4 regions of the Mesorhizobium sp. 113-3-9 genome follow, and region 2 is predicted to be linked to each of the others. Evidence: predicted binding sites of a transcription regulator. Region 2 holds the regulator's gene; each other region holds the start of a gene.
The links. The regulator LexA, encoded in region 2, represses DNA repair genes until DNA is damaged. The targets are predictions, from matches to a motif close to TGTTCNNNNTGTGTTCNG.
Positions count from the first base shown of each region.

Region 1: the regulator LexA is predicted to act here: its motif matches at 1,502-1,519, upstream of dinB (DNA polymerase IV).
Region 3: the regulator LexA is predicted to act here: its motif matches at 2,012-2,029, upstream of parE (DNA topoisomerase IV subunit B).
Region 4: the regulator LexA is predicted to act here: its motif matches at 2,512-2,529, upstream of MesoLj_RS13510 (ImuA family protein).

Region 1 is NZ_AP023246.1:3,476,121-3,480,137, forward strand. Features, by position in the region: gene MesoLj_RS16875 (sterol desaturase family protein) at 1-23, shown strand, start outside; gene dinB (DNA polymerase IV) at 224-1,471, opposite strand; gene MesoLj_RS16885 (winged helix-turn-helix transcriptional regulator) at 2,040-2,456, opposite strand; gene MesoLj_RS16890 (dihydrofolate reductase family protein) at 2,564-3,151, shown strand; gene MesoLj_RS16895 (alpha/beta hydrolase) at 3,253-4,017, shown strand, end outside.
Region 2 is NZ_AP023246.1:4,473,269-4,477,285, reverse strand. Features, by position in the region: gene MesoLj_RS21690 (threonine ammonia-lyase) at 1-604, shown strand, start outside; gene lexA (transcriptional repressor LexA) at 956-1,693, shown strand; gene MesoLj_RS21680 (ComEC/Rec2 family competence protein) at 1,687-4,017, opposite strand, start outside.
Region 3 is NZ_AP023246.1:4,232,344-4,236,360, forward strand. Features, by position in the region: gene parE (DNA topoisomerase IV subunit B) at 1-1,941, opposite strand, end outside; gene cpaB (Flp pilus assembly protein CpaB) at 2,180-3,106, shown strand; gene MesoLj_RS20545 (type II and III secretion system protein family protein) at 3,161-4,017, shown strand, end outside.
Region 4 is NZ_AP023246.1:2,787,237-2,791,253, reverse strand. Features, by position in the region: gene MesoLj_RS13530 (ChrR family anti-sigma-E factor) at 1-507, opposite strand, end outside; gene MesoLj_RS13525 (sigma-70 family RNA polymerase sigma factor) at 504-1,043, opposite strand; gene MesoLj_RS13520 (sigma-70 family RNA polymerase sigma factor) at 1,331-1,870, shown strand; partial or broken gene MesoLj_RS13515 (ATPase domain-containing protein) at 2,062-2,449, shown strand; gene MesoLj_RS13510 (ImuA family protein) at 2,566-3,318, shown strand; gene MesoLj_RS13505 (DUF6504 family protein) at 3,233-4,017, shown strand, end outside.

The DNA.
Region 1 (4,017 bases), 1.0 Mb from region 2:
TTTTCGGCACGGCCCGGCTTTGAGACGAGCGGCGCCAAGCTCCTTGACAAGCCATGCTTGCCGGGTGTTGTTTTGCCGCCAACCTCTTGGACGTTGGGGATTGCCGTGAAGAAGACATATCAGAAGCCTGTGCTGGTGAAGCGCGAATTGCTGTCCGTCGTGACCGCGGCGCCTGTTACTTCCGGGCGTTGATCCGGAAGCCTGAGCGCGAGGGCTCTCGCGCTTACAGCTCCTTTTCCGCCAGCTCCCTGAATTCGTCGGGCACGGAGCGCGCCGCTTCGAGCGCTACCGTGCCGTAGCCTACGGCCTGTTTGCCGAAGCGTTCGCGGATCTTGTCGATGGCGCGGTCGGCGCCGAATCGGGCCAGGCCTTTTTGGCTGCCGGGGCGGCGCTTCTCGTCGGCGAGGCCAAGCGGCAGGTCGAGCTGCAGTTCGGCACTTTCCTCGAGATGCGAGACCGAAATCGCCAGCAGCGAGATCGTTTTCTCCTGGCGATGGTCGGCGAGCACGCCGCGCACCAGGTCGCCGGCGATCTCGGCCAGCATGGTGGTCGCGGAGATGGGCTGATCCAGCGTGATCGAGCGCGTGACGGCGCTGAGATCGGCAAAGCGCACGCGCACCGTCACCGTGCGGCCGGGCCGCGCCTTGGCGCGTAGGCGGCTGGCGACCCGGTCGGCCAGGTGCAGCAGCGTGGGCACGATCACCCGCGCCACGGCCGGCTTCAGGCCAAGCGCCGATTGCGCGCCTGCCGAGTGAGCCCGGCGCTTGGTTTCCAGTTTCCTCGGGTCGCGGTTCCACGACAGGGCGGCAAGCTTTTCGCCGGCGGCGGGGCCGAGCAGTCGCGTCAAGGCGCCGCTATGCGTCCTGGCCAACTGGCCGATGGTCTCGACGCCGATCTCGGCCAGCCGCGCCTTTGTCGCCGGGCCGACGCCCCACATCAGCGAGACCGGCAAATCGTGCAGGAAGGCGAGTTCGGTACCGGGATCGACCACCACCAGCCCGTCGGGCTTGGCGACCTGCGAGGCGATCTTGGCCAGATGCTTTGTGCGGGCCACGCCGATCGAGATCGGCAGGCCAAGTTCCGTGCGCACGCGGCGCCGGATCGCCGTGGCGATCTCCGCCGGTCGCCCGAACAGATGCGTGCAGCCGGCGACATCGGCGAAGGCCTCGTCGATGGAAATGCGCTCGACCACCGGCGTGAAATCGTCGAGGACCTTGATCGCCGCGTCGCCCAGCCGCTGGTAGTGGCTGAAATTGCCGCCGACGAAGATCAGCTGCGGGCAAAGCTCGCGCGCCTTGCGCCCCGGCATGCCGCCGCGCACGCCGAAGGCACGCGCTTCATAGGAGGCGGCGAGCACCACACCACCGCCCACCGCGATCGGCTTGCCGCGCAGCGACGGATCGAGCAACTGCTCGACCGAGGCGTAGAACGCGTCGAGATCGGCATGCAGGATGGTGGCTGTGGTTTCCATCCCGCTGCATATCCGAGGTTGCTGATAGACAGGAACAAATAGAGAACAAAAGGAGACAATTGTCAAGCGGAGATCAAGGAATGCATCCAGTGGACAATTGTTTTCGGTGATGCGCCTGCCCGTATCCTGTGACGATAGCGCTCCCCCTCATCTGGCTGCCGCCATCTTCTCCCCCGTAAACGGCATATGCGCTAACTTAGGGGTCTTGTTCCAAGGGCAGGTAGCTTGCCGAGGCCTTGCGGTTTCGTCATCCACGGGCGGAGCAAGGAGCGTAGCGGCTGCGCAGACCCGAGGATCCATGCCGTTACCTCTGCTGTAGAGTGCAGCGGTGCAGAATTCTGAACCCTTGCGGCGCATCGCCGGAACGGCATGGATCCTAGGGTCTGCGCAGCCGCTTCGCTCCTGCTTCGCCCTAGGATGACGAAGGTGAGAAGTCAGCTCCCAAAGGCAATGTCATTGCATCTCAACAACTAAGTTAGCGCATAAGGGGAGAAATGCCCGGCAGGGCAATGAGGGGGGCGCCAACGTTGCAGGAACAGGCGGTAGCGCATCGGCCGAACCTCAAAACCTACCCAATCTGCTCTGCCCGCAGTGTTGCCTTGATCCGTTCCAGCGCAGGCTCGCCGCCGGCCGCCAGTTCGTCGGCAATCCGGGCCAGGTGATCGTCGGCCTTGCGGTGCTTGCTGCCCCACGCGCCGAGCGTGGCCAGCACCGGCAAAAGGTCGATGCCGGCCTCGGTCAGCCGGTAGATCGCCTTCAGCCCATGGCTCGGGTCGTCGCTGCGGGTGAGGATGCCTTCGTCCTGCAGCGTCTGCAGCCGCTCCGCCAGCGTGCGTGAGGAGATGCCTTCATCGGACTGCAGGAACTCGCGAAAATGCTTTTTCCCGGCGAAGACCAGGTCGCGGATGATGAGCAGCGTCCAGCGGTCGCCGAGCAGCTCCAGAGACAGGCTGATCGGACAGCCGGATCTTTCACGCGTCGACATTTCTATGCTTCCATTTTTAAATCACTTTACTATTGACATCATTTTTTGCCTGCGTCAATGGTTCCAAAAGTAAAGCAATTGCCTTTTGATCCCGCGTGGAGACGACGATGAAGAAGCTCATCCTTCAGATGCAGATGTCGGTCGACGGTTTCGTCGGTGCCTATGAGGATCATGGCTGGCAACTCTGGGAGTGGGGCGACGACAGCGCCTGGGACGAGGAGCTGAAGCGGGACTTCAACACCGTCTTCGCCGGCATCGACACAATCCTGCTCAGCCGCAAGATGGCCGAGGAGGGGTATCTGACCCATTGGGGCAATGCGGCGAAGAGGTTTCCGGCCGATCCGTTCTACGCCTTCGCCCAGCGCATCGTGGAGGCCCGAAAGGTGGTGCCGAGCGGCAGGCTGAAAAGCTCGCGCTGGGAGCGCACGACGGTGGTCAGCGGCGACCTGCCGCGCGAAATCGAGGCGCTGAAGGCAGGCGAGGGCGGCGACATGGCCGTCTTCGGTGGTGCCGGCTTTGCGTCGGCGCTGATCGCGGCGGGGCTGGTCGACGAGTTCCAGCTGTTCATCAACCCGGCGGTGCTGGGCGCGGGACGCCGTATCTTCGAGCAGGGCGGTTTCCAGGACCTGCTTCTGCTCGGCTCGAAGGCCTATGCCTGCGGCATGGTGGTCAATCGCTACGCTCCGGTGCGGTGAGGAGAGAAAAATCCGGGTCCGACGTATCTTTTGCACCCGCCCGTCCGTCCTTGGCTTTGGAAGGTCGCGCAGCCCGCGATCCGCAACCCTGGGAGATTATCATGGCGAGCACTGAGAGTGAGGCAAACAGGAACCACTATGCGGCGATCGTCGCCAATGCCGGCACGTTCACCAGCCCACAGGCGATGATCGATTTCAACGACACCAGCTGGACGGCGCTGACCGGCGAACCCGGCGGCGTCGACTTTATAGAGGTCGATGCCGGCGGCGTGCCGGCGCTATGGATCGTGCCGAAGGGCGCCGACGAGCGGCGCGTGCTGTTCTACGCCCATGGCGGCGGCTTCCTCGGCGGTTCGATCTACACGCACCGCAAGCTGGTCGGCCATCTCGCCAAAGCCGTCGGCTGCCGGGCCTTGCTCTATGACTATCCGCTGGCGCACCAGGCCAAGCATCCAGCCCAGCTCGAGGCGGCGATGGCCGCCTGGAACTGGCTCGTCGACCAGGGCTTCGACACCAGGCATGTCGCGCTTGCCGGCGATTCCTGCGGCGCGGTGTTGACCTATGGCCTCCTGCAGCGGCTGCGTTCGCAAGGCCGGCTGTTGCCAGCCGCCACGCTGATCATCTCCGGCTGGTTCGACATGGCGCTGACCGGCGCCAGCTACGAGACCAACCGCGAGAAGGATCCGGCCTTCGCCAGGGAGTCCGTCGACTGGCTGGCGACCAATTTCATCGGCGACGGCGACCGGCTCGATCCGGAGGTCAGCGCGCTCTACGCCGACCTCTCCGGCTTTCCGCCCGTCTTCCTGCAGGCCGGTGCCGACGAGGCGCTGGTCGACGAAAGCCGCATGTTCGCCGAGCGCGCGCGG
Region 2 (4,017 bases):
CGTCTCGCACGAGACATGGTGGCGCTACATCATCGGAACGGAGCGGCCGGAGGGCGCGGAACTCCTGGTGAACCCGGTCACCGACCAGGCGGTGCTTGCCGGCAACGCGACCATTGGCCTCGAGATTGCCGAAGATCTGCCCGAGGTCGATTGCGTCCTGACACCTTATGGCGGAGGGAGCATGACAACCGGTGTCGCCAGTGCGGTCAAGGCGATGCGGAGCCAGGCCAAGGTCTTCGCCGTCGAGGATGAGAATGCGGCTCCGGTCACGGCGGCGTTGGCGGCCGGACGCATTGTCGAGATCGAGACGCGCCCCTCCTTCATCAAGAGCATAGGCGGCCCATCGCTGGTGCCTGGCCTATGGCCCTTGGCAAGCCAGTCTATCGACGGCGCCATTGCCGTCAGCCTCGATCAGGTCACGGAAGCGATGCGCCTTTTGTTCTCGAAGGCAAAGATCGTGGCCGAAGGCGCGGGAGCCGCCTCGCTCGCCGCCGCTCTCCGCAGCGAGCGGGCAACCGGCAACGTCGTCTGCGTTATCTCCGGCGGCAATATCGATGCCGGCGCCTATGCGCAGATTCTGGGCGGAGCGATGCCGGAAGCCTGAACGCGTTCTATCCCCGGATAGCCAGCGATTGTTGGCGTTTTGATTTCGTTTCGTTCCGCTCGAAATGGATCGATTGGCCCATGCAATCCGCCCTGTGAATGCCCTTCAAACGCTGATGCCAAGCGGGACAAGAGGGTGGGCCACAGGCCATTAACCAAAATGATTTCAATGCTCGCCTTGGCGCGGAGGTGGTCGATTGCTGCCCGCTGCCGGCGGCAGATAATTTCAGATGCCTTAACAAATTCACTAAACTTTAAACAGTTGCGGAACACAACTGGAACAGATAGTGTTTGTTCTGGGTTTGTTTTTCGATTCCGATTCACACCCTTCGTTCAATGCCTGGGGGGCGCCATGCTGACGCGCAAGCAACATGAACTTCTGATGTTCATCCATGAACGGCTGAAGGAAAGCGGTATCCCGCCCTCCTTTGACGAGATGAAGGAAGCGCTCGATCTCGCCTCCAAGTCAGGGATCCATCGCCTGATCACGGCACTGGAGGAACGCGGCTTTATCAGGCGGCTGCCCAACCGGGCGCGGGCATTGGAAGTGCTGCGGCTACCGGATTCGATCGCGCCCGGCCTCAACGCCGCAAAGAAATTCTCGCCGAGTGTCATTCAGGGCAGTCTCGGTCAGGGTGGCCTCGGCCGCCAGATCAAGCCGGCGCCGTCGCGCTTGCCTTCTGCCGGCAATGACGACGACGCGGTCTCCGCCGTGTCGATCCCGGTGATGGGCCGTATCGCCGCCGGCGTGCCGATCGATGCGATCCAGCATCAGACGCATTCGATCTCGGTGCCGCCGGACATGATCATGGGTGGCGAGCACTATGCGCTGGAGGTCAAGGGCGACTCGATGATCGAGGCCGGCATCTTCGATGGCGACACGGTCATTATCCGCAACGCCGATACGGCGAGCCCGGGCGAGATCGTCGTGGCGCTGGTCGACGAGGAGGAAGCGACCTTGAAACGGTTCCGCCGCAAGGGCGCCTCGATTGCCCTTGAGGCCGCCAACCCGGCCTACGAGACACGCATTTTCGGGCCGGATAGGGTCAAGGTGCAAGGCAAGCTGGTCGGGCTGATCAGGCGCTACTGAGCAGGAGCAGCCGGCGTTTCGGCTTTTTGATAGGGTGGCAGCCCCCTCGCCTCACGCGAAAACTTTCGTTGCTCGTGCCAGGGCCGATACGGCCCGTCCACGGCGAAGCTGACGGTCGGCGGGCCGGTCGCCGATTGACGATCGAAGAACACGGCGGCACTGCCCTTGCGTGCAAGTTGCCGTTTGGTGATGACGAGAACCAGCGGGTTGTGGCAGGCATCGTAGCCTGTCGCGTCATTGACAACGATCAGATCGGCGAAACCGCAGGCCTTCCAGGTAGCCTTGCGGTCTTCGACATGCGCGATGATCGCGCCAGACGGATGCCGGGCGAGACAGATGCCCTCCGTGCAGTAGAACGGCGCCCCTGGCGGCAGATTGACGGCATCTGCAATGTCGAATTGCCCGTCCGCCTTGTTGAACATCTCTGGTGTGACAATGGTTTCGGACACCAGCGCGCGTTTCCAATTGTCGACGGTGAATTCGTTCGGACGAGCCCGGCTGACCGCGAGTTCGCCACCGCCGATCGGCACCGCGACCAGCCGCGCGTCTTCGGAGATCAGCACATCCGGCACGCGCGTATCAGACACGGTCAACAGGCCGGCGAGTGCGAATGGCACTGCCGCCAGCCGTAGCCATGTCGTCGCCATCGTCGCGATGACCAGGGCAATCGTCACCAGCAGTACGGAGTGTTGTGAAATCATCCCGATCGCATCGACGGGGGAGCGTTCCGATATCCACGCCGATATGGCGATCATCGCTGTCAGGCCCTTGCCCATGAGGTAGAGAAAAGGCCCGTCCAGACCGAAGGGCATTGTCAAGGCGCTGACAACCGCCAGAAACATGACGACCGAGACAATTGGCATGATAGCCAGATTGGCGAACAGGCTGAGCGGCGAAACGCGCTGGAAGTGCCATATGGCAAACAGCGCCGTGGCGCTGCCGGCAATGATGGACGTCATCGCCACCCCTCCCGTAAGCGCAAGGAATTTTCGCATCAGGAACCCCGGCAGGGACCGCTTTGGCGGTGGCGGTCTTGCCTTTCCCGCACGGTGATCCGCCCAGCCGGCATAGGCGCCGACCAGCGCGGCCGTTGCGGCGAACGACATCTGGAAGCTCGGGCCGACAACTTCGTGCGGCGACACCACGATGACGGCGATCGCCGAGATCGCCAGATTGCGCATGGTCAGCGCCGCGCGATCGAACAATACGGCAATCAGCATCACCGCCAGCATGATGAAACTGCGCTCGGCTGCAACGACGACGCCTGAGATGATGAGGTAGGCGGCGATCGAGAACAGTGCCGCGGCGGCCGCATATTTCTTCACCGGCCGGCGCGCGGAGAAATCCGGGAACAGCGCGAAGGCACCGCGCAGCAGGCCCATGATGGTGCCGGCGACCAGCGCCATATGCAGTCCCGAAATGGAGATGATATGATAGATGCCGGTGCGCCGCATCGCTTCGTTGATTTCATCGGGAATGCCGGCGCGCACGCCAACGATCAGCGCTGCCGCGATCTCGCCTTCGGCGCCACCAACAGCGCCCCTGATGTGGTCGGCGATGGCCTCGCGGGCATTTTCTATCCCTGAAAACAGGCGGGCAGACAGCGGCATCTCATCGTCGTCAGCGGAGACGATTCTTGGATTGCCGAGAAAGAAGCCGCTGCCACCGATGCCGGCAAAGTAGCTGTCGAAGGAGAAATCGTAGCTGTCCGGTCGCACCGGACCGGTCGGCGGCAGCAGTTTGGCATAGCCCGATATCAGCGAGCCGGCGGTCATGTCGTCAGGTATCTTGCGCGCCGAGAGCCGGACCCTTTCCGGCGCGTAACGCAGTTTTGGCCGCGCCGTCGACGTCACGTCTATGGTCAATCGGATGCGGCCGGTCTCCATGCGGTCGAGCGAGACGACGCGGCCGGTCACTTGCGTCGAGATTTCCGAGCCCAGCATCCGGGTGTCCGCCCGCCAGGTCTCGACCTTGGCGGCAAGCAGGCCCAGCGCGCATAACAATGCCGCCATGAAGGCCAGATGGGTTTTCGGCCATGAGCGCGAGACAAGCGCACAGATCGCCATCAGCGCGACGATCGCGACAGGCTTTGCAAAGTCAGGCTCCGCCGCCAGCGAATAATAGCCGATCGCACCAGCGGCCAGGCAGACCGGCACCAGCAGGAAGGCGACGCCTCGGTCGAGTTCCAGTTCCGCTGCTGTCGTCACACCGTGGCGCAGGCGAGGCAAGGAAGCCTGGCCGATTTGCCGCCCGATACGCGCAATCCTGCCAGTGGCGGGCGGAATTGGTGCTGGGGCACCCGCTGGCAAAGGTTGGCTGCCGGA
Region 3 (4,017 bases), 240 kb from region 2:
GTCGATCACGTCGACCCTGAGCAGCGTACGCTTCCTCGGGTCCATGGTGGTCTCCTTGAGCTGCGAGGCCATCATTTCGCCCAGGCCCTTGAAGCGGCCAAGCTCGACCTTGCCGCGCCCGGTGAATTCGGTGCGCAGGAGTTCGTCCTTGTGCGCGTCGTCGCGGGCATAGGCGACCTTGCCACCTTGCCTGATCGAGTAAAGCGGCGGCACCGCCAGATAGAGATGGCCGCCACGCACCAGCGCCGGCATTTCCTGGTAGAAGAAGGTGATCAGCAGCGAGGCGATGTGGGCGCCGTCGACGTCGGCGTCGGTCATGATGATGACGCGGTCGTAGCGCAAATCCTCGTCGCGGTACTTCGAGCGTGTGCCGCAGCCAAGCGCCTGGATCAGGTCCGATATCTGCTGATTGGCGGCAAGCTTGTCATTACCGGCGCTGGCAACGTTGAGGATTTTTCCGCGCAATGGCAGTACTGCTTGGCTGGCACGGTCGCGTGCCTGCTTGGCCGAGCCGCCGGCGGAGTCACCTTCGACGATGAACAGTTCGGCACCGGCCGCCGCGTTCTGCGTGCAGTCGGCGAGCTTGCCGGGCAGGCGCAGCTTGCGTACCGCGCTCTTGCGCGACACCTCTTTCTCCTGGCGCCGGCGCACCCGCTCGTCGGCGCGCGCGATCACCCATTCCAGGAGCTTCGAGGCTTCCTGTGGATTATCGGCCAGCCAATGGTCGAATGGATCGCGGATCGCGGTCTCGACAATGCGGATCGCCTCGATCGTTGCCAGCCTGTCCTTGGTCTGGCCGACGAATTCAGGTTCACGGATGAACACCGATAGCATGCCCGCCGCCGAGATCATGACGTCTTCGGAGGTGACGACCGAGGCGCGCTTGTTGCCGACGAGATCGGCATAGGCGCGCAGGCCCCGCGTCAGCACGTTGCGGAAACCGGCCTCGTGGGTACCGCCTTCACCGGTCGGGATGGTGTTGCAGTAGGAATTGATGAAACCGTCGCCGCCGAACCAGGTCACCGCCCATTCAAGCGAGCCATGGCCGCCCTGCTTTTCGCTCTTGCCGGCGAAGATTTCCCGCGTCACCTGGAAGTCGTCGCCGAGCGATGCCTTGAGATAGTCCTTGAGGCCGCCTGGAAAATGGAATTCCGCCTTGGCCGGCGTCTGGTCCTTCTCCTTGATCAGCGAGGGATCGCAGGTCCAGCGTATTTCGACGCCGCCAAACAGATAGGCTTTCGAGCGCGTCATGCGGTAGAGCCGCGCCGGCTCGAAAGCCGCGCCCTTGCCGAAGATCTGCTCGTCGGGATGGAACCGGGTCTTGGTGCCGCGGCGGTTGTGCACCTCGCCGAGGTGCTCCAGACCGCTTACCGGAATGCCGCGCGAGAAGCGCTGGCGGTATAGTTGACGACCTCGCGCGACTTCGACCTCGAGATGGTCCGACAGCGCGTTCACAACGGAAACGCCGACGCCGTGCAGGCCGCCCGAGGTTTCATAAACCTTGGAATCGAATTTGCCGCCCGAATGCAGCGTCGTCATGATGACTTCGAGTGCCGGCTTCTTGTATTTCGGATGCGGATCGACCGGGATGCCGCGGCCATTGTCGGTAACGGTCAGAAACCCGTCGGCCGAAAGCTCGACGTCGATAAAGGTGGCATGGCCGGCAACCGCCTCGTCCATCGAATTGTCGATGACCTCGGCGAACAGATGGTGCATCGCCTTGTCGTCGGTACCGCCAATATACATGCCTGGCCGGCGACGCACCGGCTCCAGGCCCTCGAGCACCTCGATATCGGCGGCGCTGTAGCCCTCGCTACCATCCTTGGTCGCTGCGGGGCGCTTGGCCGCCGCCTGCACAAGGGGATCCGCCGGGCGCGCCGGTGTGCGAACCGGCTGCGGCTGCTTGTCCATATTGCCGAAGAGATCGTTGTTGTCGTCCATGCCTGCCATAGGGTCCGGTGCTGCGAATCACCCGCCGATACTGCCACGCTTTTCAGCGCCAAGCGACGGAAGTTCCTGTTACGTTCGGGGATTTGACCCCCTCTTACCTTAAAACCATTCGATAACCAAGCGGGCGGAAATAGGTCCGATACGGCTGGCCGGGATTCCTGTTTCTTTAACAAAGCGGCCTAGCGTGAGCCCAACATAACAAGAAACGACGGGCAGCAGGGGTTTCGGCGTGAGGGGCAAGGCCATAACGATGATCGGCATCGCCGCCGTTTTCGGCGCGATATCGATCTTTGCCGCGGATTTCTGGGTCAAAAGCCAGGCCAAGGCCGACGCCGAGGAGAAGACGTCGTCGATCGCTGCCCCAGCTCCGCCAAGGATCGAGTTCAAGACCATCGTGGTGGCGAACGCGTCGTTGCGCTACGGCATGGAACTCGACCGTGCAAAGCTGATCGAAATCCCGTGGCCTCAGGATTCCCTGCCGCAGGGCGCCTTTGCCACCATCGACGGGCTGCTTGGCGAAGGCAGCCGCGTCGTGCTGTCGCCGATCGAGGTCAACGAACCGGTGCTGCTGACCAAGCTGTCGGGGCCAAACGGCCGCGCGACGCTCTCCAACATGCTGACGCCCGGAATGCGCGCGGTCACCATCCGCACCGACGAGATCGCCGGTGTCGGCGGCTTCGTCACGCCGGGCGACCGGGTCGATGTCGTGCTGACGCGCGATGCCGGCGAAATCCAGGAAGTCGCCAAGAACGCGCAAGGGGCGGCCGGTTCGACCATCACTTCCGAGATCGTGGTTGCGGACGCCAAGGTGCTGAGCGTCGGGCAGGGCGCCGACGAGCGCCAGACCACGCCGCAGGTGGCCAATTCCGTGACTATCGAGGTGACGACCGAGGGCGCGCAGAAAGTGGCGCTTGCCCGCACCGTCGGCACGCTGTCGCTGTCGCTGCGCTCGGCCAGTGAAGGCGGCGACGGCAAGAATGGCGTCACCACCATCTCTTCCTTCGGCGGATCGGTAGCGGCCAAGGCTCAGGCCGCGGCCGGCTCCCTGTTCGATGCGATGACCAAGGAGCCGGAGAAGCCGAAATTCAAGACGGTCATCGTGACGCGCGGCACGAAGGCCGAGGAATATCAGGTTCCTGCGCGGGACCAGAAGTAAATGCCGGTGGGGACCGGGCGGGACGGGGCAATGTTGATGCGTACCCTATATCGAATGGCAGGCCGGTTGCGCTTCGTGCGCATCCTGGGGATGGCGGTTGCCCTGGCTGTGAGCGGGATGCTTGCCTTGCCTGGCGCGGCCAAGGCGGACAATGACGTCGTCTATGTCTCTGCGACCAAGAATGCGTCGATCAAGGTCGCCAAGGGGAAGCCCAAGACGATCGTGACGAGCGCCGCTTTCTACCAGATTGTCATCGGCGATCCGGAGATCGCCAACGTCAATCCGCTGACCGACAAATCCTTCTATGTGCTGGGCAACAATCTCGGCACCACCGGAATCGCTTTGTTCGACGAGAAGAAGCAGCTTGTCGGCACCGTCGACATCGAGGTGACGCTCGACACGGATCAACTGGCCAGCACCATCCGCGCCAGCGTGCCGGACGCCAAGATCAAGGTCGGTTCGGCCAATGGCCGTGTCGTGCTGTCGGGTGAGGCGGACGACGCTGTCGCCGCGGACAAGGCAAGCAAGATCGCCAGCCGCTTTTCCGGCAATGAAGAGGTGATCAACTCCGTCAACATCTCGTCCTCGCAGCAGGTCCAGCTCAACGTCCGTTTCGTCGAGATCAATCGCCAGGCAAGCCAGGATCTCGGCGCCAAATACAGCGCCAATTTCGCCTACGGTATCGGTGGGCGCGACGTCACCATCGATCCGGGAACCGTGCCGGCGGCCGGAACCGGCGAGATCATCGGCCGGCTGTTGTCGAACGGCGTGTCGATCGATGTCGCCATCAAGGCGCTGGAAGAGCGCGGCCTTGCCCGGCGGCTGGCCGAGCCGAACCTGATTGCCCGTTCGGGCGAGACGGCGAGCTTCCTCGCCGGCGGCGAATTTCCGATCCCGGTTTCCGAGGAAAA
Region 4 (4,017 bases), 1.7 Mb from region 2:
GTGTTCGAGGGTCTCGTCGGCCTCGTCGAAGTCGCCGGGGCCGTAGCGGCCGAACTGATGCTCGAATGCCCCTTCCAGCACGCATGTCCACTCATAACCTGTGTGTTTATGATGTGGCAGTTGAATCCCCGGTTCAGCTTTCAGCATGAAGACCTTGATATTCGAGACCACGGGTACGGATATCGACCGCTGCCTCACGCCCGGCCAGACCCATCGCCATTTTCCAAGCTGATAGCGATCGAGCGGTTCTTCCGGCGTCGCGATGGGCGCCGGCAAATTCGTATCGATCAATCCCAAAACCTTTTGCAGGGCATCAGGCTTCATCGCCGCCGGCGATGTCTGATCAAGAAGCACGCCCCCTATCGCCTCATACCGACCAGTCTTGCCGTTGCAGGCAGGACATAAGGACGCGTGTACTGCAACGACAACGCTGCGCCCTTCGTCAAGCGTGCCGGAAGCGAAGGCTGCAAGCGTTTCTTCAGTCGGATGGTGGGTAATTGGATTCATATCAAATCACCAAGTCTCTCTTTCAGCCGCTGCAAGGCCAGCCTGATCCGCGACTTGACTGTCCCGAGCGGTAGCCCCAGCAGATCCGCGATCTGCGAATGGGGGAGGCCGTCGAAGAAGTACATTCGGATAACGCGCAACTGCTCCGCCGGTAGAGACACCATTGTCGATCTAACCAACGCCTCGCGCTCTGCCGAGAGTAATTGACGCTCAGGCTCATCAAGGTCCACGCCTTCGTCTCCGGCCCATGGTGCCACGCGACCGTCGCGGCGCACCGCATCGACGCTGACGTTGCGGGCAATCGCATAGACCCACGCCGAGGCGGAAGCCCGCGACGGATCATATTGTGCGGCCTTTCGCCAAAGCCTGACCAGGGTTTCTTGCGCGAGATCGTCGGCGCGATCAGGGCTTGCGCCACGCCTAATCAACATGGCTTTCACCCGCGGCGCGTAGTGTTCGAACAACTCCACAAACGCATCCCGATCCTGTGTCGTCCCGACACGATTGATCAGCCGGGCTGGGTCGAATTCTTCCATCGCTCTCTAATAGATGCGCAAGCTTGCTCCGGCTAGCAAGGCTGAGCCGCTGTTTCTCCTTCTTCATTACGCTCCAGACGATCGTTTGGATCACTGAGGTGCGTTACGCCTGTTTGGGATCGCAACATTTAATCCGTCGAAGTGATCCATTTCGAACCGACAGACGTATTTCCCAGAACGCGCACATGCAGATTAGCGCTCGATGACGAGCGGGCCGAAAGCGGGTCTATAGGATGAGCCAAGTCTATCACGGGTCGCCAGCAGTCAAGCTTGACAGGTCAAGTCCAATGACGCGCGATGGCATAACCAAACTGATCTTGAGAACAAGCAAACAGGACCGGGCTGCCTTCGACCTCCTTTACCGGCATACCAGCAGCAAGCTGTTCGGCGTATGTCTGCATATTCTTGGCGACCGAGCGGACGCCGAGGAAGCGCTGCAAGAGGTGTTTTTAAAGGTCTGGGCAAAGGCCGACCGCTTCGCAGTATCGGAGGTGAGCCCTATTTCATGGCTGATTGCGATTGCGCGCAACCAAGCAATAGATCGCATCCGATCGCGCCGCCCGCCGTCTCTGGAGATCGACCAGGCGAGAGATGTAGCCGATCCCTCTCCGTGGCCGGAGGCACATATCCTTGCCTGCGATTGTGTCAGGCTGGTTCATCGATGCATCGACCATCTGCCCAAAGAAAAAGCGGAAGCCGTTCGAAGTGCATATTTCGATGGCGAATCTTATGCGGTACTGGCGGCGCGATACAACGTACCGCTCAACACGATGCGAACATGGTTACGCCGAAGTCTGATAAAACTCAGGCAGGCAGTGGAGGATTGAAACTCGGTTCTTGTAACCGAACGTATCCCGCGGCTGCTGCCTCGCGGGGTCAAAGGCTTGTTCCGATGAGTACGATTCCATCCGCGCCCGGTAATCGGCGCAAAGCTGCTTTGGACAGAGCTTGAAACACGGCCTCGTTTGCCGTGCGAAGCGGAACCATTGAAATCGCCATCCGTCAGGCTGTTCAAGAAATGCATGAGCGAGGCCACGCGCACCAGGATGACGCTGTCCTGCGGGGCGGGTACGCAAAATTCCGCTCACGTCTCGTCGAGGGCAGGCCCGGTTCAGGTAAAACAACCCTTGGTCTCCAGTTCCTGATCCAAGGAGCGGAATTGGGTGAGACGGTGCAGTCCGCGCTTGCCGAAATCGAGCGTATCAAACCAGATCGGGTGGTGTTCGACTCGCTTTCGGAAATTCGATTGTTGTCCCAAGGGTCGTTGCGCTACCGGCGGCAGGTCTTGGCATTGAAGAGCTTCTTCCTTCTGAACAACGCCACCGTGCTTCTACTGGATGACCTTATGCTGAACATGACGATCTCAACCTACATTCGATCAGCACGGCGTCATCCGCACGGAGCGGCGCAATAAGCAAGCGGCGCCGCGCACGGTCGCCCATACCCCTTGACTCCCATCCTGCAATGATAGAACAAATAGAGAACATGGATATATACGCTTTCACGGAGGTCAACGACCATCTTGCGGCCGGAGCCCGCCATCGACGCACTGCGCGCGCAGATCGAAAAGATCGAAGGCCGGAGCCGACGCGCCAGATCGGTGCTTCCATTCGGGATTGCCGAGCTGGATGCTCGGCTTCCGGGCGGCGGACTGGCGCTCGGCGCGCTACATGAAATCGCGGGCGGCGGCAACGGCGCCATCGACGGTGCGGCAGCCGCCCTATTCGCGGGCGGTGTCGCGGCGCGCACAAGAGGCAAGGTGTTGTGGTGCATCACCCGGCCCGACCTCTTCGCTCCAGCACTGGCGCAGGCCGGCCTGGGGTCGGACCGTGTCATCTATGTCGAGGCCGGCGACGACAAGACCATCCTCGCTTGCATGGAAGAAGGCATCCGGCATGGTGGGCTGGGCGCGGTCGTCGGTGAAGTTGCGCGCCTGACCATGACCGCCTCGCGGCGGCTGCAACTCGCCGCCGAGGAAGCCCACACGGTCGGCATCGCGCTGCGACGATGGCGGCGGCAGACGGAGGCAGCCGATTTCGGGCAGCCGACCGCCGCGATGACGCGCTGGCGCGTCTCTGTCTTGCCCTCGGCGCCGCTGCCCGTGCCAGGCGTCGGCCGGCACCGATGGCTGGTCGAATTGATCCGCGCCCGCGCGGGCGAAAGTGCCGATTTCGAATTGGAGGCGTGCGATGGCACGGGTCGTCTCGCTGTTCCTGCCGACCTGGCCGACCGACCGGGTGCGGCGGAAGGCCGGCGGCGCAGCGGCGCCGGCTGAGGCGCCGCTTATCCTGATCGGCCGCGACAAGAACAGGCGCGTGGTGCTTGCGGCCGACGCGGCCGCACTCGCCGCGGGCCTGCGGCCCGGCATGCCGGTAACAAAGGCGCAGGTGCTGGTGCCGGGCCTCACCATCCAGGACGCCGACCCGCAGGCGGATGCCGAAGGTCTCAATCGGCTGGCGGTCTGGATGCTTCGATTTGCGCCGATTGTGGCGCCCGATCCGCCCGACGGGATGGTCATCGACACGACAGGCGCCGACCACCTCCATGGCGGCGAAGACGCGATGCTGGAAGGCATGGTCGGGCGGCTCGCGATGTCAGGCATTGTCGCGCGCGCGGCGATCGCCGACAGCTGGGGCGCGGCGCATGCGCTGGCCCGCTATGGTGGCCAGCCGATCCGCATCGCACCGGCCGGCGACGGCCAATCCATCCTCGAACCGCTTGCGCTCGAGGCGCTGCGGCTCGCGCCTGAGACGGCCGCCGAACTGCGACGGCTTGGCTTCCAACGCATCGGCGATCTTCTGAACCAGCCGCGCGCGCCGCTTGCCCTGCGCTTCGGTCCGGAGATCGGCCGCCGTATCGATCAGGCGCTGGGCAATGTCGCCGAGCCGATCGACCCGGTTCGCCCGCCCGATATCGTCGAAGTCCGCCGCGCCTTCGCCGAGCCGATCGGCGCGGCCGAGACAATTGCGCGCTA